4 regions of the Paenibacillus sp. J14 genome follow, and region 1 is predicted to be linked to each of the others. Evidence: riboswitches for the same ligand, from Rfam matches in the RefSeq annotation. Region 1 holds a riboswitch; each other region holds the start of a gene.
What was found. Region 1 has a riboswitch for cyclic di-AMP ahead of M891_RS0119925 (TrkH family potassium uptake protein). Riboswitches for the same ligand answer to the same signal wherever they lie in the genome.
Positions count from the first base shown of each region.

Region 2: it holds a riboswitch for cyclic di-AMP, as region 1 does, so the genes downstream of both, M891_RS0112555 (C40 family peptidase) here and M891_RS0119925 (TrkH family potassium uptake protein) in region 1, are expected to answer to the same signal.
Region 3: it holds a riboswitch for cyclic di-AMP, as region 1 does, so the genes downstream of both, M891_RS0101795 (3D domain-containing protein) here and M891_RS0119925 (TrkH family potassium uptake protein) in region 1, are expected to answer to the same signal.
Region 4: it holds a riboswitch for cyclic di-AMP, as region 1 does, so the genes downstream of both, M891_RS0100860 (APC family permease) here and M891_RS0119925 (TrkH family potassium uptake protein) in region 1, are expected to answer to the same signal.

Region 1 covers NZ_JADQ01000070.1:5,369-10,810, forward strand. The annotation lists gene uvrC (excinuclease ABC subunit UvrC) at 1-369, shown strand, start outside; gene M891_RS0119920 (type II CAAX endopeptidase family protein) at 329-2,041, opposite strand; cyclic di-AMP (ydaO/yuaA leader) riboswitch at 2,393-2,559, shown strand; gene M891_RS0119925 (TrkH family potassium uptake protein) at 2,626-3,969, shown strand; gene M891_RS0119930 (potassium channel family protein) at 3,987-4,652, shown strand; gene M891_RS0119935 (SLC13 family permease) at 4,692-5,442, shown strand, end outside.
Region 2 covers NZ_JADQ01000029.1:18,002-23,443, reverse strand. The annotation lists gene M891_RS0112565 (M1 family metallopeptidase) at 1-1,675, shown strand, start outside; gene M891_RS0112560 (hypothetical protein) at 1,710-2,540, shown strand; cyclic di-AMP (ydaO/yuaA leader) riboswitch at 2,761-2,897, shown strand; gene M891_RS0112555 (C40 family peptidase) at 2,902-3,393, shown strand; cyclic di-AMP (ydaO/yuaA leader) riboswitch at 3,664-3,926, shown strand; gene M891_RS0112550 (C40 family peptidase) at 3,931-4,422, shown strand; gene M891_RS0112545 (GNAT family N-acetyltransferase) at 4,703-5,200, shown strand; gene M891_RS23875 (c-type cytochrome) at 5,365-5,442, shown strand, end outside.
Region 3 covers NZ_JADQ01000003.1:76,278-81,719, reverse strand. The annotation lists gene M891_RS0101810 (dihydroorotate dehydrogenase) at 1-491, opposite strand, end outside; gene M891_RS0101805 (dihydroorotate dehydrogenase electron transfer subunit) at 488-1,183, opposite strand; gene M891_RS0101800 (polysaccharide deacetylase family protein) at 1,370-2,206, shown strand; gene M891_RS0101795 (3D domain-containing protein) at 2,291-2,983, opposite strand; cyclic di-AMP (ydaO/yuaA leader) riboswitch at 2,992-3,160, opposite strand; gene M891_RS0101790 (amino acid ABC transporter ATP-binding protein) at 3,333-4,055, opposite strand; gene M891_RS0101785 (amino acid ABC transporter permease) at 4,042-4,704, opposite strand; gene M891_RS0101780 (transporter substrate-binding domain-containing protein) at 4,799-5,442, opposite strand, start outside.
Region 4 covers NZ_JADQ01000002.1:18,761-24,202, forward strand. The annotation lists gene M891_RS0100845 (methyl-accepting chemotaxis protein) at 223-1,503, shown strand; gene M891_RS0100850 (threonine aldolase family protein) at 1,740-2,855, shown strand; cyclic di-AMP (ydaO/yuaA leader) riboswitch at 3,096-3,273, shown strand; gene M891_RS0100860 (APC family permease) at 3,433-5,250, shown strand; partial or broken gene M891_RS23015 (fructose-specific PTS transporter subunit EIIC) at 5,299-5,442, opposite strand, start outside.

The DNA.
Region 1 (5,442 bases):
GTGTGCGGCCTGGTGAAGGACGCCAAGCATAAAACCGCACAGCTGATGGCGTTTGATCCGCCGGAGCCAGTCTATTTGCCGCGTGACAGCCAGGAGTTCTACCTGCTGCAGCGGATTCAAGACGAGGTGCACCGCTTCGCCATTTCGTTCCACCGTGAACAGCGCGCCAAGTCGATGGTCGCCTCACGGCTGGACTCCATCCCTGGCATCGGCGAGAAACGCCGGAAGGCGCTGCTGAAACATTTTGGATCGTTGAAAAAAATAAAAGAGGCCTCCGTCGAAGACTTTCGGCCTCTTTCTATCGGGGATAAATTAGCCCGTCAAATTCTTAATGCCCTTCGGGACGAAGATCCGCCAGAGGAGTCGTAAAATACGGCTCCTCTTTTGGTTGCGGCGGCGGGGTCTTTCGTTCCTTGCTTGGCGGGTTAAACAAGTAAATCACATACGCCACGATCGCCGGCAAGGCGATATAGAACAACCCGGCGACGATATTCAGCGCTCCGCCCATAAACATCAAGCTTAGGGCCATCAGAATGCTGTCGAAGATGACATGCGAGAAGACAACGGTCGCGAAGCCGTAACGCAGGAACACGAAGCTGAACAGCAGTCCGATAAAGGTTAATTCGATCGGGCGCGAAATGACCGGATAAATCGGGTACAACGTGTGGCCAAACGCCCAAATTAAGGTCGACAACAGGCAAGCGATAAAGGTGCTGCGGAACATTTTCTTCAGCATCGGGATCCCGAAGAGGCGATACACCGCTTCTTCCCCGATCCCGGCCACCCAAGCCAGCAGCGGGAACAATACCGGATATACCATGTTGTACGGCGATTGCGTTGCATCGGTCGTGGACCAGGTATGAATCGTTTGCTCTAAAATGAAGAACACCACAGATTGAACGCCTAACAGGATCAATGCCCAGGCATACCCATCGCCCACAGAGGTCAGGATGGAACGGCCATACCCTTCTTCCCTTGATCTTGCCCAGAGGTTGATCCCGTTCTTCCGCCACAGTCCGTCGCCGCCCACCAGCGAGAAGTACACAGAAGCGGCCAGGAACAAGGTCACCAGACCTTGGAAGAAGAGGCCAAAGACAAGTACACCGGCTTCAAGGCCGTCTTTTTGGAACACCGGAATCATGTTGATCGTTCCAATCGTCGATAACACGAAGTAAGCCGATGCCAGGAAAATTCCCCGCTTAAACGAGGTATGAACTCGCGTCAGCGCGCTGTAGACGATCGCCAGAATGGCCAGCACGAACGTCAACAGGGCATAACCCGCATAGGTAAGCCAGCTGGCGATTTTGGTCTGCCCGGCAACGTAGTCCAGATGTGCCTGAGGTACACTAAAATAGCTCTCTAACGAAGAAACCTTACCGTATTCGAAGCTAAGCTTGATTTCCGCCTGCGATTCACCTAAGGTGTAGCCTTGGATACGGTAGAGGAGGCCTACATCCCCTTCACCGGAGGCCAGCTCCAGATCGCTTGGTTTAAATCCGAAAGCGTTCAGGTAAGGCTGTGCCAGCTCCTCTTTCTCCGCTAGCGAGAGATCCCCTTCCCATGCCTTCATGGAATCGGTCGTTTCCGATCCTACATCCAGCATCATCTGCTTGGTGGCGTTGCTGGAGGAACTAATCTCCTCGAAGCCAACGACTTTACCCGTGGTCATATGAACATCTACGGTCACCGCGCTTAACGCTTCAGTGGGATCCGTGTAACGGACACGAAATACATCATAGGGAAATTGCTTGTCATACGTTTTTAAGTATGGGGCGAGCAGATCGGCTTTGGTTAAGTAACCAAACAGATCGGAACGCGTTTCGTATGTAATTAATGCTTTATCCTTCGCGGGATTCGGCAGGTCGATCCCAAGTACCGATTGGACAAATTCACTTGCACTGGCGGCTGCTTCTTGTTTGCTGATCACCTCATTCGATTGCTGCAACTGCAACGATTCCGAATCGGTGGTCGGGAACAGTTGAACGGCCACGAACACAATGAATCCGAGGGCGGCCAGCAGCCACAGATTTTTGGTCTTCATCCTGCGGCGGCCATTTGACGTCAAAGGGGAATTCACTCGCAAAACTCCTTTGTGATTAAGTTGAAATAAATTCTGGGAAACGTACTCTTCTTAATAATATGAAGTATGTTTTTTGATCAAGTTCGTCAAAGTAAAGATAACACAGCAATCCCCCCTGCGCCAGACGGAGGGCAAAATTGACGAGAAACGGCAAAAACTTCGGCAAGTCTACGCATCATTTAGATTGGGGGGGAAGTTGATCTGCACAATCCCTGATTTCGTCTTTTTCGGGTCTTTTTCTTGAAAATAGAGCTTTGTGGTGGGACGCAATAAGGGATATAATCCATTTGACGAAAAATGAATGAAAACAATTGAAAAGATTGGCCGAATTTCGTAATGAAAACGGGGGAACCGTACATTTTGGGGTGAATTTCCCGGAGCTTCAACTTCTTACATGGGAGGATGAAGCGTCCGCGAATAGGGCAACTGGGCATGTCCGAATCCGTCAGCTAACCTCGTAGGCTTGTGCATCAGGAACCAAACACCGAAAGGCATTGGATTTCCAGTGCTTTTTTCTTTTGTTCTTTTTTCAGGAAGACGATGAGGTGAACGCGTTGAATACGAAGAAAATAAACCTTTCTCCGCCGCAGGTATTAGTGATTGGGTTTGCCCTCATCATTTTGCTGGGAAGTCTGCTGCTTATGCTTCCGATCTCCGGGACGTCCGGGGAACCGACGCCATTTGTTGATGCATTGTTTACGGCAACTTCGGCAACTTGTGTAACGGGGCTGTTTGTAGTGGATACGGGAAGGTATTTTTCAACTTTTGGCCACATCGTCATTATCTTGCTTGTCCAAATCGGGGGGCTTGGCTTTATGACCATGGCTACCTTGTTCTCCCTCGTCCTGAAACGGAGAATCTCGCTGAAAGACCGTCTCTTGCTCCAGGAAGCGATGAACCAGAGTTCAATGGAAGGCATCGTTCGCTTAATTCGCAAGGTGCTGGTGTATTCGCTGCTGATTGAGTCCGGTGCAGCGGTGTTCCTTACCCTCCGCTGGGCCTTTGATATGCCGTTTGGCCGGGCGCTGTACTTTGGAATTTGGCATTCGATTTCTATGTTTAATAATGCAGGATTTGATCTATTTGGAGAATATCGCAGTTTAATCCCCTACGTGAACGATCCTTTGATTAACATTGTATCCATCTTACTTATCGTGTCCGGCGGTCTTGGTTTTATTGTCTTGTCCGATCTGGCGGAGTATCGCAAGCATCGCAAATTGTCGCTTCATTCCAAGGTCGTGCTGTCGATGACGGCGGTCCTGATTGCGATTGGTACGATCGTCATTTTCGTGTTCGAATTCACGAATCCACGCACGTTGGAGCCGCTTAGCTGGAGCGGCAAAATCTGGGCTTCTTTGTTCCAATCGGTCACGCCGCGTTCGGGAGGGGTGGTTACCCTTGATACCGGTTCGCTGCGTCAGGCTACGCAATTCTTCATGATCATCCTGATGTTCATTGGGGCTTCGCCTGGCTCAACAGGGGGCGGGATCAAGACGACTACCTTTACGATTCTTATCGGTGCGGTGATCTCCATGATCCGTGGACGGACGGATTTGGTGTTATTCCGTTACCGGATGGCTGAGGAACGGATCTTTAAGGCGCTGACGATTACGATGATGGCGCTGTTTGTCATCGTTGCTGTAGCGATGGTATTGTCCACTACGGAAGATGCAAATTTCCTCTCTATCTTGTTTGAGACGACCTCCGCTTTTGGAACCGTTGGATTGTCGATGGGCTTAACGGAGCGTCTGACGGATTTTGGAAAAGTAGTGATTAGTCTTACGATGTTTGCCGGACGGCTGGGGCCTTTGACGCTCGCCTATGCGATTGGTCCAAGGAAGGGGAAAGAGTTGTATCGCCATCCAGAAGGTAAAATCATTATAGGATAAGGGGAAAATGGGCAAAAATGAAAAAGCAGCAGTTTGTGGTCATCGGCTTGGGGCGGTTCGGCTCGAGTCTAGCCTTGGAATTAATGGAGTTAGGATATGAGGTTCTGGGCATCGACCGGAATGAAGAGATCGTGGAAGAACTTAGCGATCGGCTCACGCATACCGTTGTCGCTGATGCCACAGAAGAAGAGGTGCTGAAGTCGCTGGGGGTTCGCAATTTTGATTGCGGCATCGTGGCGATTGGCACCGATATTCAAATGAGCATCCTGGCGGCCATTCTCCTTAAAGACCTGGGTATTAAAACGGTAGTCGCCAAGGCGATCTCGCTTCTGCACGGCCGGGCTTTAGAGAAGCTGGGAGTGGATCGGGTGATCTATCCGGAACGCGACATGGGGATTCGTGTGGCCCATCAGCTGGTTACTCCGAATCTGCTGGATTATATTGAACTGTCGAAGGAATACAGTATCGTCGAGATGAACGTTCCGGCATGCTTGCACCAGAAGTGCCTGGCTGATATTAATCCGCGAACGCGTTTTGGCTGCAGCATTGTGGCGATTCATCGGGATAGCGGAGTCTTGGTAGCCCCTACTGCGATGGATCAGTTAAATGAAGGCGACATTATGGTTATCATTGGGGCTAAGAAAAATATTGAGCAGTTTGAAACGATTATCAATCCATCATGAAATGGGAAGAAGGCTTACTAGCAGGGAACGGGGAATAGTATGGAACAACAGGCCATTTGGGCTTTAATCATTTTTTTGCTGACTTACGCACTTATTATTTCTGAGAAAATTCACCGAACGGTGCTGGCTATGGCTGGTGCGGCGCTCATGGTGATGTTTGGCATCCTTGACCAGGAGAGTGCAGTCCATCATATTGATTTCAATACGCTGGGGCTCTTGATCGGGATGATGATCATCGTGAACACGACAGCCAAGACCGGCTTATTTACTTACATTGGCATATGGACTGCGAAGCTGGCCAAAGGCAATCCCATTACGCTCATGGGCTTGTTGGCGCTAATCACTGCGATAGGTTCGGCATTCCTGGATAACGTCACGACCATTATTTTGATGGTTCCGGTGGCCTTTAGCATTACGCGGAGGTTGAGGGTCAAGGCATTCCCTTACCTCTTCTCCATGATTCTTGCCACGAATATCGGCGGGACGGCGACTTTAATCGGAGACCCTCCGAACATTATGATTGGCAGCGCCGTGAAGGAATTAACCTTCGTCGCCTTTATGGAAAATTTAGCGCCGGTTGCGATGATCATTCTGGTGGTGATTTTGCCGCTGGGGATCTTGATCTTCCGCAAAGAGTTGAAGAAGGGCTTTGCTCATCAGCAGAGCTTGATGGAGATCCGTCTAGAGGGCTTGATTACGGAGAAAAAGCTGCTCATCAAGTGCTTGATTGCATTAGGGTTGACGTTGCTCGGTTTTTTCCTTCATCAATACCTCCATTTGGAGACGGCGA
Region 2 (5,442 bases), on a different contig from region 1:
CTTGCACTTATATCCGAACGCGTTTGCTTCCGAGGATACGACGTTTATGAAAGAATCGGGCGGAAAACTGCGGAACGACGTCATGCCTAAGGACGGCTGGGGATCCATGGAGATCACCGAACTGAAAACGACCGACGGCATCTCCTTACTGCATCGGATCCAGTACGTTCAGCCTGACGATGGCAATACGAAAGATCAAACCTTAGCCAAGGTTCGGCTGCCCGTGCCGGTCCAGGGCGGTGAAAGCCTGACGCTGCGGATGAAATTCACCGTCAAGCTGCCGAAGATTTTTGCCCGTATGGGCATTGCCGACGATTTCGTCATGGCAGGGCAATGGTTTCCTAAGATGAGTGTGTACGAGCCGGTGGGGACTCGGGGGCGGACGTCCGAAGGCTGGAACCTCCATCAGTATCACGGGAACTCGGAATTTTACTCCGACTTCGGGATTTACAGTGTAAGGATCAATGTGCCCGAGACGTACACCGTGGCAGCCACTGGTTTTCAGACCAAAAAGGCAGTCTTGAAGAACGGACGGAAAACCTTGCAATTCTACGCCGACGATGTCCACGATTTCGCTTGGGCGGCTTCGCCGAACTTCATCTACATGGAAGAGCCCTTCTCCTCAGCAGAAGTTCCCGGCGTGCGCATTAAGCTGTATCTCGATCCCGCACATAAGGATCTGAAGGAACGCTACTTCTATGCCGCCAAGGTCGCTCTGGCAAACTACAGTAAGTGGTATGGCCGGTACCCGTATTCCACGCTGTCCGTGGTCGTTCCACCGGCGAACGCAAACGGGGCCGGCGGCATGGAATATCCGACTCTAGTTACCGCGTTTGGGGCCGTCAGCGATTCCCCTGGATACGATGATCTGGAGCGCACGGTCATCCACGAAATCGCCCATCAGTTCTTCTACGGGATGATCGCCAACAATGAACTCGAGGAAGCTTGGTTGGATGAAGCCTTTGCCTCCTATGCAGAGGATAAGCTCATGGAGCAGGAGTTCGGCATCACCCCGAATTTGCCGATCCAATCGGCCATGATTACTTCACCGGCTTCCTTGACCCAGAACGCCTGGAAATACGGTCCCGGGGATGGCTATGCCAAGAATGCGTACTACCGCGGCAAATTAATCCTGCTGGATATCGAGCGGCAGGTCGGCAGCAAGACGATGAGGCGGATTCTGAGCACATACAGCCAGAAATATCGGTTTAAGCACCCAACGACCGCTGATTTCCAACGGGTAGTTGAGCAAGTGACCGGCCGCAGTTGGAAAGCGTATTTTCAACAATACGTCTATGATGGGAAAATGGCGGATTTTGCAGTAGACAACATTCAAATCACTCCAATCAACCAGGAAAGCGGTCAGATATACGAGTCGAAAGTGGTCTTTACCCGCAAAGGGGCAACCCATCCGAAGGTTCCGCTGCTGTTCACCTTCACCGATGGGCACACCGTACGCAAGCAATGGAACGGGGAAGATTCTCGCCTCGAGATCAAGCTGCAATATAAAGCACCGCTGGCATGGGTTCAGATCGACCCGGACTACACCTTAACGGTGGAGAACCTTCACATCAACAACTATCTGAAAGCAGAAGTCCCTGAAACCACGTTGTCTCGCTCCAATATGAGCGTCACCAAGCTGCTTGAAGCGATCCTTGGAGGACTTCTGTGGTAACCCTAGGTCCATACTTCTATAAGGAGGGAAAGAAATGAGTTTCGTTCGTTTAGGGTGGACTGCCCTGAAAAGCCAATTTCCCTCGGTCATCATCTTGTTCCTGTACCAGCTGCTGTGGGGATTGTTCTTGTACCGGTTGGTCGATACTGCCGTAACGGCGCTGCTGCAAAGATATCCTGACCCGCCGCCCACGGCGCTATCGAAACTCCTGTTCTTGCTTGAGGGACAGATGAATTTATGGAGCAATCCCGAGGTTCGGTTGTATTGCTGGCTGCTGGCAGGGATGATCGTCCTGCGCATGATCTTGACTCCGTTGATCCAGGCGGGAATCTTCTACGGCTTCACACCGGCGGAAAATCGCAACCCCGGCTTCCCCCTGTTCCGAGGAATGAAGGAATTTGGTAAACCGGTAATTTTGTTCTACGCGATGGAGCTCGTGCTTACCTTGTTGCCCGCCTTCTGGATTGTGCCGAGACTACTGTCGCTTTGGCCGGGGTTGACCGGGATGGAACTTCCGATGGCAACCTGGCTCACTGGGCTTGGGCTGATCCTGGGCTGGTTCATTTACGGTTGGTTTATCCGGCAATGCCTATTGTTTGTCCAGTTCGGCTACTTGTTTAAAGCCGGAGTTTGGAATTCCCTGCTAGCTTGCTTCCGAACCCTGTTGCAGGGCATCTCTATCTCGCTAATTCTCGGGGCTTTTGGCCTGATCCTCTTCCTTCTCTTCGGCACCGCATCTTGGATTTGGACGGGGATGCTGGCCCTCATCCTGCAGCAGGCTTATCCTCTCTTTCGCTGCACATTTAAGGTCTGGAAGATCGCCTCTCAATTTCATCTTTGGCAGTCCAAGGCACAAAAAAGTTAAAATTTTTTAACTCCTCAAAACCCTGTAACATCAAGGCCTTCGCCGTTCGGCGAAGGCCTTCCGTCCTATTTCCCCTCTTAATCTTGTGAATTAAGCATTGCCAAAAGATACCTACCTTTGTTACAATAACAGCAACGCAATTTCAGTAACAGTTTTGTAATTATTTTTGTCATCTTTGGCAGGAGATTCGTGCCGGATGTCAAATTAGAAATGACAGGTGTGAAAAACAAAGCCGAATTCCCTTCACCAGGGAAACGGGGGAACCACTTTGGGTGAATTGATCTCGTTTGAGAGGGATCATAGGGAACCTTCAACCGAATCCTTAAGCTAACCTCGTAGGCATTGGAAGGAGCATAACTTCTTGAAGAAGCGTTTGACGGTAGCAGCAGTAAGTTTTGCCATGCTTTTCACCATTGGAACTGGCAGCGTTTTCGCCGATTCCAAACTGGACAGTGTCATCGACGGCGCGCTTGGTAGCAGCTACGTTGCAGGCGGAACCACAACCTCCGGATTCGACTGTTCTGGATTTACGATGTACGTCTTCTCGAAGATCGGCATCAAGCTGCCTCATCAGTCCGCATCCCAATACAAAATGGGTACGGAGGTTGACAAGAGCGAACTGATCGAAGGCGATTTGGTCTTCTTTAATACTTCCGGCAAAGGCGTTTCTCATGTCGGCATCTATGTCGGCGACGGCAAATTTGCTCATGCCTCCTCCTCCAAAGGTGTAGTCATCAGCAAATTAAGCGAGAAGTACTACGTCGAGCGTTACGTTGGCGCGAAACGAATCATGAGCAACGACAAGTATGAAGATGTAACCGGTGAAATTGCTGATCACGATGATGTTCAATAAGAACTCGCTACGAAGCCCGTGGGGATGTTGATTACAACGTCTCTGCGGGTTTTTTCCTTGGATCCCCTTTCTTTCTCCTACTCTTTTCTTTAGCCCTAGTCTCTTAGGAACCATTACCCACGAATCCCTTCGCGAACACAGGCCAATAGAAGCGTTTTTTTCGACAAACTTGTCATCTCTGGACGGCTTTGGTAAAATGAAGAACGTAAATGGTAACAACTTTGTAATTATTGTTGTAACTATTTCTATGCAAGATCTTGGGTGCCATCTACAATGAAACTGCCGAATTCCCACGCACCCGGGAAGCGGGGGACCCACCAAAGGGTGAATTGATTTCGCTATAAAAGGTAACAGTCTCATCCTTCGTGATCCGAAGATGACTTTTTAACTTACCATTTCAATCAAGGTTAGAATCTCCATCCTGAGTTACTTCGTGATCCGAAGATGACTTTTTAACTTACCGCTATAGCAGATCATAGGGAACCTTCAACCGAATCCATAAGCTAACCTCGTAGGCCTTGGAAGGAGTAAGACATCTTGAGAAAGACTTTGACAGCAGCGGTAACGAGTTTAGCCCTCCTATTCACCTTGGGGGCAGGTAGCGCCTTTGCCGACTCCGCAAAAGCCGAGACAACGACGCTATCCAGTATCGTCGATTCCGTGTACGGGACGCCTTATAAATTTGGCGGCACCACGACAGCGGGATTTGATTGCTCTGGATTTACCCGGTACGTCTTCAGCAAGATGGGTATCAAGTTAGCACGTGTGTCTGCCGCTCAGTATAAGCAAGGCACACCGGTACCGAAGAGCGAGCTTCAAGCTGGGGATCTCGTCTTCTTCAAGACGACGGGGACGGGCAAAGTATCCCATGTTGGTGTTTACGTCGGCGACGGTGAATTCGCCCATGCATCCTCATCCAAGGGCATCCGGATCGACAAGCTAAGCAACAGTTATTACCAGAACCGCTACGTTGGCGCGAAGCGTGTTCTCAGTAAGTACGGTTATTCCGTCTACGCTGCGGAATCGTAATCCATTGATCTATCGGTTTCATCCTGTTCATCATCACTAATTCGCCGCTGGGCCGGGTTCTCGTTGGAACCGCCTTGCGGTCTTTTTTTATCTGTACTCTTATCTATATAACGAAACAACCGGGAAAAAGGTTGCCGCAAAGCTAAATATCCAGGAGAAATCCCACAATTTTAATTTCCCGAAGGGTAGGCAAAAACCTTTACAAGCTGCGTAATTCCGGCTATTGTGAGGATAATGGAACAATTACGACGGACTTTCCTTTAATTAAGGAGGGGGCAATATGGACCAAACGATGTCTCCGTTTCGTATCGTACCGATGGAAGAAGCCCATGGCGCGGAAATTTGCACCTGGCGTTACGATTCTCCTTATGACATCTACAGTTGGCTGCCATGGGAGCAAATGAAAGCGCTCGACGTGGAGTTTGGGAACCCGGCGATCCGCGCCGAACAGTATGTCTCCGTGTTGGATGAGAAGGGGGAGCTTGCCGGCTTCGCTCAGTACTTCCCGATGGAAGGAGTCACCCGGCTTGGCATCGGTATGAAGCCCGAGCTATGCGGCCACGGGCTGGGCAAGCTGTTTGTGAGGACCATCGTGGAGGAAGCCTGGCGTCGTAAGCCGGATCATCAGATTGACCTGGAAGTGCTGACCTGGAACACCCGAGCGATCCGGGCTTACCAGAAGGCGGGGTTTGTCATTACCGATCTGTATGAGAAGATGACACCTGGCGGGGTGTCCAAACCGTTCTATTGTATGGTTCATAAAGGGCTGCCTGAATAAGGGCACGCTCTTTTTTATGTCTTGTTTTGATTAAGACTATGACTTATGGCACACAATTTAATGGAAACGGATAATTTTTGTTCCTAATTTGGACACAAAGACTATGATCAACCCGTGTGTTCCGTTATAATGGATAGGTAGCATACATAGGAGGGGCGATTGAAATGCAAAAGTGGATCATGAGCGGTTTGTTCGTCATCGCAGGCGCTTTAGCCCTTGTATTGATGTTCACCTTGCCAAGC
Region 3 (5,442 bases), on a different contig from region 1:
CGAACCTCGCGAACAACCTGCCGGGCGATCTCCGTTTTGATCCCGTAAGCCATGCCCCCAGCTTTGACATTCGGACAGGAAATGTTCAGCTCAATCATATCCACTGCGGTTCTGCCTTCTCGTCTCCGCCATGCCGCATCCTCATCGATGAGCCTCGCGCCTTCCACATACTCTTCGATCGTATTTCCACCCAGGTTTACGATTCGAACCAAGTCCAGTTGCTCCCATCTCGGACATTCTTCACGCAGGAAAGCGTGGATGCCCGGATTTTCCAATCCCACGCTGTTTAACATCCCAGATGCTGTCTCAGCTACACGAAAACCTTCGTTCCCTCCCTTTGGATGCAGCGTCAAGCCTTTGCCAGATAACCCGCCTAGTTGATTAATATCGTAAATCGCACCATATTCCTTACCGAAGCCAAACGTTCCAGAGGCCATTACAATCGGATTTTTAAAAGAGACTCCGGCGATTTGGCACGATAAATCCGTCATGCGAACACCACCTCTTCCGCCAAAAATACCGGCCCGTCCGCGCAAGCCTTCTTCCGGCCATCTCTACATTTCACGCTGCAGACCAGGCATGCGCCGATTCCGCACGCCATCCGATTCTCTAAGGAGACGTATACGTTCGCCTGACCGCCGCTTTCCTCCTGTTTGCGCTGCACGGCATGCAGCATCGGGTGAGGTCCGCAAGCGATCACCGTATCGTATTTGCGAAAATCCACTTTCTCTAGAATTGAGCCGCCTACATCCACCGTTACGTTACCGCAGGCCAAAGCACGGAACGCCTCTACCATGTACGGCTCACGGCTGAAGCCGAGATATACGTCTGCTTGCGGTGCTTTCCTCAGCGCATAATAGAAAGGAGCAATTCCGATACCGCCGCCTACAAAGGCGATTCTTCCCACAAGCGGCGGAAACCCGTTCCCAAACGGCCCGTCCAAGGTCAAGCGGTCGCCCGGCTTCAGTTCAGATAACCGAGTCGTCCCTTCTCCCGCAACCTGAATCAAGAAATCCAGTCGATCTTCTTCAAGATCAAAAATGCTGATCGGTCGGGACAATAACGGGTAACGTTCCCCGGCGCGCAACATGTAGAACTGCCCCATTTTTCCCGTAAATCGCCCTTGTACCGACAGTTTGAGCACTCCTGGTGATATTTCCTCGTTCGCCACTACGATTGCCATAAGCTCCCCCCACCCATTTGATTACACTTCATCAAAGGATGCATTTTTTTAGCGGGATCGTCTGTGACATCTCTCACAACAGTCTTAAGCGGTAATTCGCGCGATTTTGCAACATCCATTATGATCTGCAAAAGTTAGGGGATACTAGAGAACATATATAGTTTTGGGATGAAGGGGGACTTCAAATTGCTTATACAACTGAAGAGAGCTCTGGTCTGCTGCATGACCGCTTCTCTGATCTTGGCAGGCGGGAGCGAACTGTATCCCGTCAAAGCCGATACGGCACGGGATCTCGAACTCAGGGGCCCAGCATCTCAAGGGGATCAGGCGGACAAAAAAGATCCATTTATACCTGCCGGTGCCGCGTCAGCCGATCTTGGCGAACTGCGCCGCAAATATTCAGAAACCTTCATCTTCCGGGGGCCGGAGGTGAAGCAGATTGCGCTGACCTTCGATGACGGGCCGGATCCGCGGTTTACACCGCAAATTTTAGACGTGCTTCACCGCAAAGGGGTCAAAGCCACCTTCTTTGTGGTTGGGGCACGAGCAAAGAAGTTTCCCGGCTTGTTGAGGCGGATGAGTCACGAAGGCCACCTCATCGGCAACCATTCCTATAGTCATCCGAACTTCCGTAACCGCTCCATTAAGCAGTTCCAGAGCGAGATTTTGCGCACGGAGAAAATTATTCAGAACGTCGTTGGATACCGTCCCCAATTGATTCGGCCGCCTTATGGGGAAATTAAGGAAGAACAGGTCAAATGGGCGAAGAAGAACGGTTACACCCTCGTGAATTGGAATGTGGATTCCCAGGATTGGAAAGGGATCGACGAAAATAAAGTGATCTCCAATGTGATGAGCACGGCGGGACCCGGCTCGATCATCCTTCAGCATTCAGGCGGCGGCGTCGGCTCCGACTTAACCGGCACCATTCAGGCTTTGCCGAAGATTATCGACGCCCTGCAGGCACAAGGGTATCAATTTGTTGATCTTTCTGAGCTGCTGCATACGACCAAATACCGCTGACCCGTGACGAATCGTCAATTCTCCAGATCAACCAAAAAGTCGGCCAGGATACATCCTGACCGACTTTTTGGTTCACACCGATGTTTAATTTATTACGTAAAGCTTCACATCTTGAAACCCAAACGATTTCGCATTTGCCGCACTGCCTGGAATAAAGATATCGATCCGATTGCCTTTGATAGCGCCCCCCTGGTCAGTAGCCGTAGCTACAAAAGCTTGATCCGGCAGCCCATCATGGTTATGCCCGGTTACCAACACCTTCGTGCCCATCGGAATGACCTTGGGATCAACCGCGATGGTGCCCAGCTTCAGCGGGTTGCCGAAGTAGTCAACCGCGCCCCATTTTCCATTCTCGCTAGCAGATGCCGAATACGCCGAAGCTTTCACATTAATCGTTTTCGAGTAAGTAAAGGTTTTCCCCCACGCTTCAACCACGTTCCCAGTGGACATCACTTTCAGCTTGGAAGCGGATGCGGTTGTCGTCGCTGCGCTTTCCTTCTTCTCCGGAGCAGCAGAAGCTACTCCTGCCGATTGCGATTGAACGCCCGGAATGGTGATTTTCAATCCAGCGTATATATTACTTGGATTGATGGATGGGTTGGCAGCCATGAGTTTATTCATGTCTACGCCATATTTTTTGGCAAGAAGATAAAATGTATCTCCTTCCACGGCATTATGTACCGCGTCTGCATGGACGGATATCGTCTGCATCGGAATCGTAAGGCTTACGGCAATCAGCGCCGTTGCTGCAAGTTTAGACCAAATACGAGTATTCAAGTGAATTGCCCTCCTTTTTACTGCGCCTGCGGAGTTAGTTGTCGGATTCGGGAAAAAGGATCATTCCCGGCGCATCGCCTCGATACGCTTCACCCCAAGAAAACAGTCAGCTTGACCGCTTCTGCTTTCATCTTTCGTCCCCCGCACCTCAAGTTCAGGTTTCGGCCTACTCAATATATCACAATTTTGTAACCAATAGGCCAGGTAAATCCCACCAAATGGCGGAATCCCTTGACTGGACTGGTTACATTTTTGTGTTCAAAAGTAAAAAGCGTGTAAACTTAGAGCATAGGGTCGATCCCTCCGAGGACAAAAAAAACCGCCCGAATCCTCGAACGGTTCCTCAAATTTATAATACTTTGCTTAAAAAGTCCTGCGTCCGCTGATGCTTTGGCGCCCCAAACACCTCTTGCGGCGTGCCTTGCTCCAAAATGACGCCTTGATCCATAAACAGGATGCGATCGCCGACCTCACGGGCAAATCCCATCTCATGCGTAACGATAACCATCGTCATGCCGCGCTCAGCCAGGTTCTTCATGACGTCAAGCACCTCTCCGACCATTTCCGGGTCCAGAGCTGACGTTGGCTCATCAAACAGCATCACATGCGGCTCCATGGCCAATGCGCGGGCAATCGCAATCCGCTGCTTCTGACCTCCGGAGAGCTGCGCCGGATAAGCATCCCGCTTATCCTCCAGTCCAACCGTGCGAAGCAGATCCATAGCGATCGCTTCCGCTTTGCTTTTATCGAGCTTCTTCACGCGAATTGGCGCTAGCGTAATGTTGTCGAGTACGGTTTTGTGCGGGAACAGGTTAAAATGCTGGAATACCATCCCCATTTTCTCGCGGGTTTTATTGATGTCATGTCCTTTGGCAGTGATGGAAGCACCCTCAAAGGTGATCTCCCCTTCGGTCGGAACCTCTAACAGATTCAAGCAGCGGAGAAACGTACTCTTCCCCGATCCACTCGGACCGATAACAACGACAACTTCGCCTTTGGAGATTTCCAGATCGATCCCGCGCAAAATATGGAGTTGGCCAAATTTTTTATGCAAACCTTTAACGGTGATCACTGGTCTTCAACTTCCTTTCGAACACGCCCAAAATCCGAGACAGCGTGAATGTCAGAATAAAGTACATGATGGCGATGATTAAATAAGGAGTCATCCCGTCATACGTAATCGTCACGACCGACTGCGCCTGATAGATCAGCTCAGCGGTACCGATGATCGAGACGATGGACGATTCTTTAATGATCGTGATAAACTCGTTGCCAATCGCTGGGAGCACCGATTTGATCGCCTGCGGAATAATGATGTGACGCATGGCCATCCCTTTGGTCATCCCTAAAGAACGAGCGGCTTCTCCCTGCCCCCGATCAACACCTTGAATGCCGGCACGAAAAATTTCTGCCAGATAAGCCGAACTGTTAATGGATAAAGTAATCGCGCCTGACTGAAGCGGGCTGAAATTAATATCAAACATAAATGAGAACCCGTAGTGAATAATCAACAGCTGCACCATCATAGGGGTGCCGCGCAAAAATTCCACCCACGCATGCCCTAGAAACCGCAGTATCCCCCATGGCGACATCCGCACCAGCGCGATCAACAACCCAAGAATAAAGCCGCAAAAGACACTGATCGCTGCCAAGAGCAGGGTATATTGTACACCGGCCAAGAAGTAACTGCGATATTCCATAAACATTGAAATTAAGTCCATAACGCCTTCCTTCCTCCTCCTTCACCTCAAACCTTTAAGCAAAAAAACAGAAAATAGCGAAAGCTTCGCTATTTTCTGTGGATGGATATCGTGATTATTTTTCGGCTAGTTCACTAGCTTCAGCAACGAATTGATCAATGCTGCCTGCACTAATCAAGCGATCAAGCGTCTTATTGACTTGATCCAGCAGCTCTTTGTTGCCTTTCTTAATGCCAATCACGTAGCCTTCATCCTCAGTTACCGGCTTGGCATCAGTGATAACCAGGCCTTTGACGTTTTTGACAAACGATTCTGCAACAGGACCTTCCAAGATCGCAGCATCAACACGGTTGGAGTTCAACTGCATAATGATATCATTGATTTTGGCCAGCGAAGTCAACTTCGCATTCGGGATTTCCTTGGCCATCTCTTCTTGAATAGACCCTTGCTGAACACCGATTTTCGCACCTTCCAGCGATTCCATTGTGCTGAACTTGTCTTTGTCCGCTTCACGGGCTACCACAGCTTGCTCTGCTTTGTAGTAAATTTGCGACATATCAATTTGCTCTGCACGTTCTGGAGTTGGGCTAAGACCAGAAATGACAAGATCCACACGTCCACTGGACAGCTCGTTCAGCAACGTATCGAATTTCAAGTCTTTAATCTCCAGCTCCGCGCCCAGATCCTTGGCAATTTCCTTAGCGATTTCTACGTCGAAACCAACAATTTCGTCTTCCCCTTGATCGTTCTTGATATGAA
Region 4 (5,442 bases), on a different contig from region 1:
CTTATTTATTTTACTAGACTTGTAAGCGGTTTACTACCATTTAACATGAATTTGACTATGGTCAATTTGGACTATATATTGGACTATATAACGAAAATCACATGCAAGATTTGGAACTCAATGCCTATCTCGAGAATGGGAGGAGATACCTGGAGCGGATAAAAAAATGTGCCAGAGGATTTTGATTTTTACCATACTACAAATAAACCAGGTGATACTAGAATGAATCGAATTCGCAATATTTCTATCCGGACCCGAATCATGGTGCTTGTCTTCTTGGCCATGTTCGTCTCCAACACCGCTCTTATTGTAACCTTATCCTATAGCCAGAGTAATGATTTCTTTAAACTGATTACCCCCTCTTTGGTATTAAAGGCATTGATCATTTTTCTCATTTTCCAAGTGATATCTGCGTTTATTTCCGAAGCTTTTCTAGTTCGTCCGCTTAAAGCGGGCGCGAGGCTGGCCAATTCCATGGCAGAAAACGATCTATCTGTCAAAATACATACGTTTCAACAAGGCGAGGCTGGGCAAATGATCCGCTCGCTTCAGAAGGCTAGAGATAACTTGAAGCATTTGATCGCATCCATCCAATCCTCCTCCGAACGAGTGACGCTGTCTTCGGAAGAGTTAAACCGCATCATTGAGCAGGCGAATGGGCAGGTGCACGAAATTAACGAAGGCATCAAGCATTTGTTATCCGTATTTACCCAAAATGCAGAAAGCATGAAGCAAACGGCGGTTGCGATCTCCGAAATTACGAACCATTCGCAGACGACGGCAGAACTGACAAGCCGCATTGCGGAGCAAGCCCAATCGGTTATGCGTTCCGCCGAAGGCGGGAAGCGTTCGGTGGAATCGATCGTGGAGGCGATTAACGAGCTCGCAGCGAATACGAAGCACGTTAACAGCGAGGTGCTTGGGCTTGAGGAACAAAGCCAGAAAATTACCGAGGTTATCAGCATCATTAAACAAATTTCAGAACAGACCCACCTGTTAGCCCTTAACGCGGCGATTGAAGCGGCCCGGGCCGGGGAAGAGGGAAGAGGGTTCGCGGTGGTAGCCGGGCAAATCCGGAAATTAGCCGAGGATACGAATCACTCCCTTCAGGAAATCAGCAGCTTGGTCGAAGATATGACAGTTCGTACTGGCAGTGTCGTGTCTGCGGTTGCTCAGACGGAAGAGAAGGTGCAGCAAGGCGTCACGCAATCCGAGAATGTGAAGGTTAATATCGAGCAAATCATCGATAATATCGAGAACACCTTCGCCATGTTGAACGATATTTCCGACGGGGTTACCACCCAAGCCGCTGCGCTGGAGGAAATGACCGCAACGCTGGAGGATGTGAACACCACGATCGAGTCGGGCCTGCAAGTCTCTGGCGTTATTCAAGATCAGCTGGGTACGCAGGAGCAGATCTTTGGGGATATCGAGCAGACCTCCTGTAAATTGGTCGAACTGTCCGAGAATATGAACGGGTTGACGAACGTGTTCAAGCTTTAATCCCATAGCAATTAGAAAGGGCGCTTGCTTTTGCAGGCGTTCTTTTTACTATTTCATCATTCATCTTTTCGATTTCTTCACACTGAATGAAAGGGATAATGTGCAGAAGGGGTCCTATAAGACTGCTTCGCCCCTCCGATCAATCTGGATCATCGTTTCCTGCTTCAAATGGCGTTATAATAAGCATGATCATACTGAAATTAGACAGACAGCGTGGGAGAGGAGCGGTGAGGAGCATGTATGGAAATGATGGAGTACTGGATAGGCGGACACTGAAGGCAGCCTTTGAACGGACAGTTTATCAAGTGGCGGGCCACGGAAAACGCAATGTAGAAGTGTTGAAGCAGGCCTTTGCCGAGATCAGCGGCGGGGTAGACAGTGACATGTACGGTTCAGGGCAAGCGCTGGAAGCTTTCGAAGCGAAAATGGCTGCAGTGCTTGGTAAGGAGTCTGCTGTATTTTTTCCGAGCGGTACAATGGCGCAGCAAATTGCCCTGCGGATATGGTGTGACCGCAAAGGGTCCAAACGTGTGGCCTATCATCCTTTATGCCATTTGGAGATTCATGAGGAGGACGGGTTGAAGGAGCTGCACGGGCTGGAGCCGATTCTCTTGGCGGATCCAGATCGGCTGATTGAGATGGAGGACGTTCGTCAGCTGCCAGAGGATGTCTCATGCCTGCTGTTGGAGCTGCCGCAGCGTGAAATCGGCGGTCAACTGCCGCCGTTCGAAGAGCTTGAAGCTATATCCACCTACTGCCGGGAGCGAGGCATCAAGCTGCATCTGGACGGAGCCCGACTGTTTGAAGTGTTGCCTTACTACGAAAAAACCGCCGCTGAGGTTTGCGCCCTGTTCGACAGCGTCTATATCTCGTTCTACAAAGGGATCGGCGGGATTGCCGGAGCCATATTGGCCGGGGATCCGGAGCTGACGAAGGAGTCGAAGGTATGGAAAAGGCGCCACGGCGGGGATCTTATCAGCTTGTATCCTTATTTTCTCAGTGCGGATTACTATTATGAGAAACGTGTCGGAAAGATGAAAAAGTATTATCAGCAAGCACAAGAGCTCTCCAGTCTGTTTAATCAATGTCATCGGATGAAGACCGTTCCGGAGATCCCGGTGTCGAACATGTTCCATGTGCATTCGGACGTTCCCAAGGAGCGATTGGAGTCCGTGCTGATTGAAGTCTATCGGGAAACCGGGGTTGGTTTCACCTCGTTCTTGAAAGAGAAAGCGGATGGGGGAAGTGCCTTTGAAATCAGCATCGGAGACCGCTACAGTGAGGTGCCGAAAGATCGGCTGCAGCTAGCGTTCGAGCTGCTGGATAAGAAGTTGAAGGGACTTTCGCTTTAAACTTGGATTTGTTTGAGATGCAGAGCACCGTAGGATGCGATTTGATGTCGTTCCTTACGGTGTTTTTTTGCATATATGCTTCGATAATTCAAGCCTGCTCGCAATAATGAATGCAAGAGAGTGATGTATGCGCTTCCTCGAACAAGGCCGATCTCTTTTCTCGGCGAATTTGCCTTTCCCTCTTCTTTACACTTCTTCAGACGGGGAGTATGATTCATCCGTAACAAAAATTGATATGACAAAACCTGATCGCTGAGTTCTTTCTCATGCAGAAAGAAACGGGGGAACCAATGAAACTCGCCCAATGAGGCGGTTTCCGGGGTGAATCGCTTGATTTGGCCAGTAAGCCAAACCGGCGTAGGGCTGCTTTCGTGCCCGAATCCGTCAGCTAACTCCGTAAGCGTCCGAAAGAGGGAATTGTCGCGGTGACGCTTGAGATTTTTTTCAAAGCGGCTGCGGGAAGGTCCAGCTTTCCTGCGGCCTTTTTGCGTTGTTCGCTGCATGCATGAGAGCCCTATAGGAGTAAGAATGGATCAGGATCGAAGGTTTATTTTGCGAATGAAAAGAGGATCTCATCATGGGAAGCAAACTGAAACGGATATTGATTGGCAGACCGATGAAAAGCACTGAAATTGAAGGAGAAAAGCTTAGCAAACTTAAAGCGCTGGCCGTGTTGTCGTCGGACGCATTGTCCTCCGTGGCATACGGGACCGAGCAGATTCTGATCGTCCTGATGGCGGCGGGATTTTCCGCTCTCTGGTATTCGATTCCGATCTCATTTGCGGTACTTGGGCTTTTGTTGATTCTGATTCTGTCGTATCGCCAAACGATTTTCTCCTATCCGACTGGAGGCGGCGCTTATATCGTGGCGATGGATAACCTAGGGCGTTCAACCGGACTACTGGCCGGCGGATCGCTGCTTGTCGACTATATTTTAACGGTGGCTGTAAGCTCGTCAGCCGGTACGGATGCCATCACATCGGCTTTCCCGATGCTGCATGATCAACGGGTATTGATCGCCCTGTTGATGATTACGCTGTTGACGATGATGAACCTGCGTGGAGTTACAGAATCGGCCTCGATGTTGGCGGTTCCGGTATACTTGTTCGTGGCCTCCATCTTTGTCCTGATTGTGTCGGGACTTTACAAGTATTGGACTGGCGGGATTCATGCCAGTGTGCCGGAGTTTGGGACGGCCGTATCCAATGTCAGCTTGTTCCTGCTGCTTAAGGCGTTCAGTTCGGGATGCTCGGCCTTAACTGGGGTTGAGGCGGTGTCCAACGCTATTCCGAACTTTAAGCCACCGGCAGAACGGAATGCCGCAGCCACGCTGGTGATGATGGGGGTTATTCTCTGTACCATGTTTATTGGGATTAGTACGCTGGCTTATTGGTACGGCATTGCTCCAGATCCGAAGGCCACCGTGATTTCTCAAATCGCTGAATCGACCTTTGGGAGAGGGAGCTTGTACTACTTGATCCAAGGTATTACGGCGTTAATCTTGTTTTTGGCCGCCAATACGGCTTATTCGGCCTTCCCGCTGCTGGCGTTTATGCTCGCCAAGGACAAATACATGCCGCATGCGTTTATGGTGCGCGGTGACCGGCTTGGCTTTTCAAACGGAATTATCTTCCTGGGCGTAACCTCGGCGCTGCTGGTTCTTGGATTCCACGGCGACACGGAAAGCCTGATTCCGCTCTATGCGGTTGGGGTATTTATTCCGTTCACCTTGTCCCAGCTGGGGATGATGGTGCGCTGGATCAAGCGCAAGCCGCAAGGTTGGGTGTTCCGGTTTACGATTAACACGATTGGCATGCTGACGACGCTGGGCATTACGCTCATCTTCATTATCACGAAGTTTTCACATGTCTGGTTCGTATTTATCTTCTTGCCGCTCGTGATGTTTATTTTCTACCAGATCCATCGACATTATATCAATATCGCCGACCAGCTTCGGATTGACATCGATAAAGACAAACCTTGCATAAAGGGCAGCACGATCGTCGTGCCGGTGGCGGGCGTTACCCGTGTCGTGATGAACTCGTTAAGCTACGCCAAATCGCTGACGGATAACGTTGTTGCGGTGTATGTCGGATTTGATGATGAGGACATCGAACGGATGGAGAAGAAGTGGGAGGAATGGAATCCGGGGGTTCGGCTCATTACGCTGCGCTCCAGCTTCCGCAGCATTATCCGGCCGCTGATGAAGTTCATTGATACCGTGGAATGGAAAACGGCGGAGACCGATCACATTACCGTCCTGATTCCTCAGTTTATTCCTCGGCACTGGTGGCAGAATATTTTGCATAATCAGTCGAGCTTGTTGCTTAGAGCTTATTTGTTTAACAAGAAAGATATCGTCATTGCGACTGTACCTTATCATTTGCAAAAATAAGCAAATTCCCCCGAAGCCGTCGCAACGGCTCGGGGGACCTTAGTTTAATTATTGAATTTGATCCAGCAGCTGATAAGCTTCCTGTTTGGTTTTCACCTGCAGCAGCTGTTCGCGGAATGCGTCATCCATCAGCTTGCGGGACAGCATTTGCAGAATTTTTAAATGCTCATTGCCTTTGTTTTCGGCAGGGAC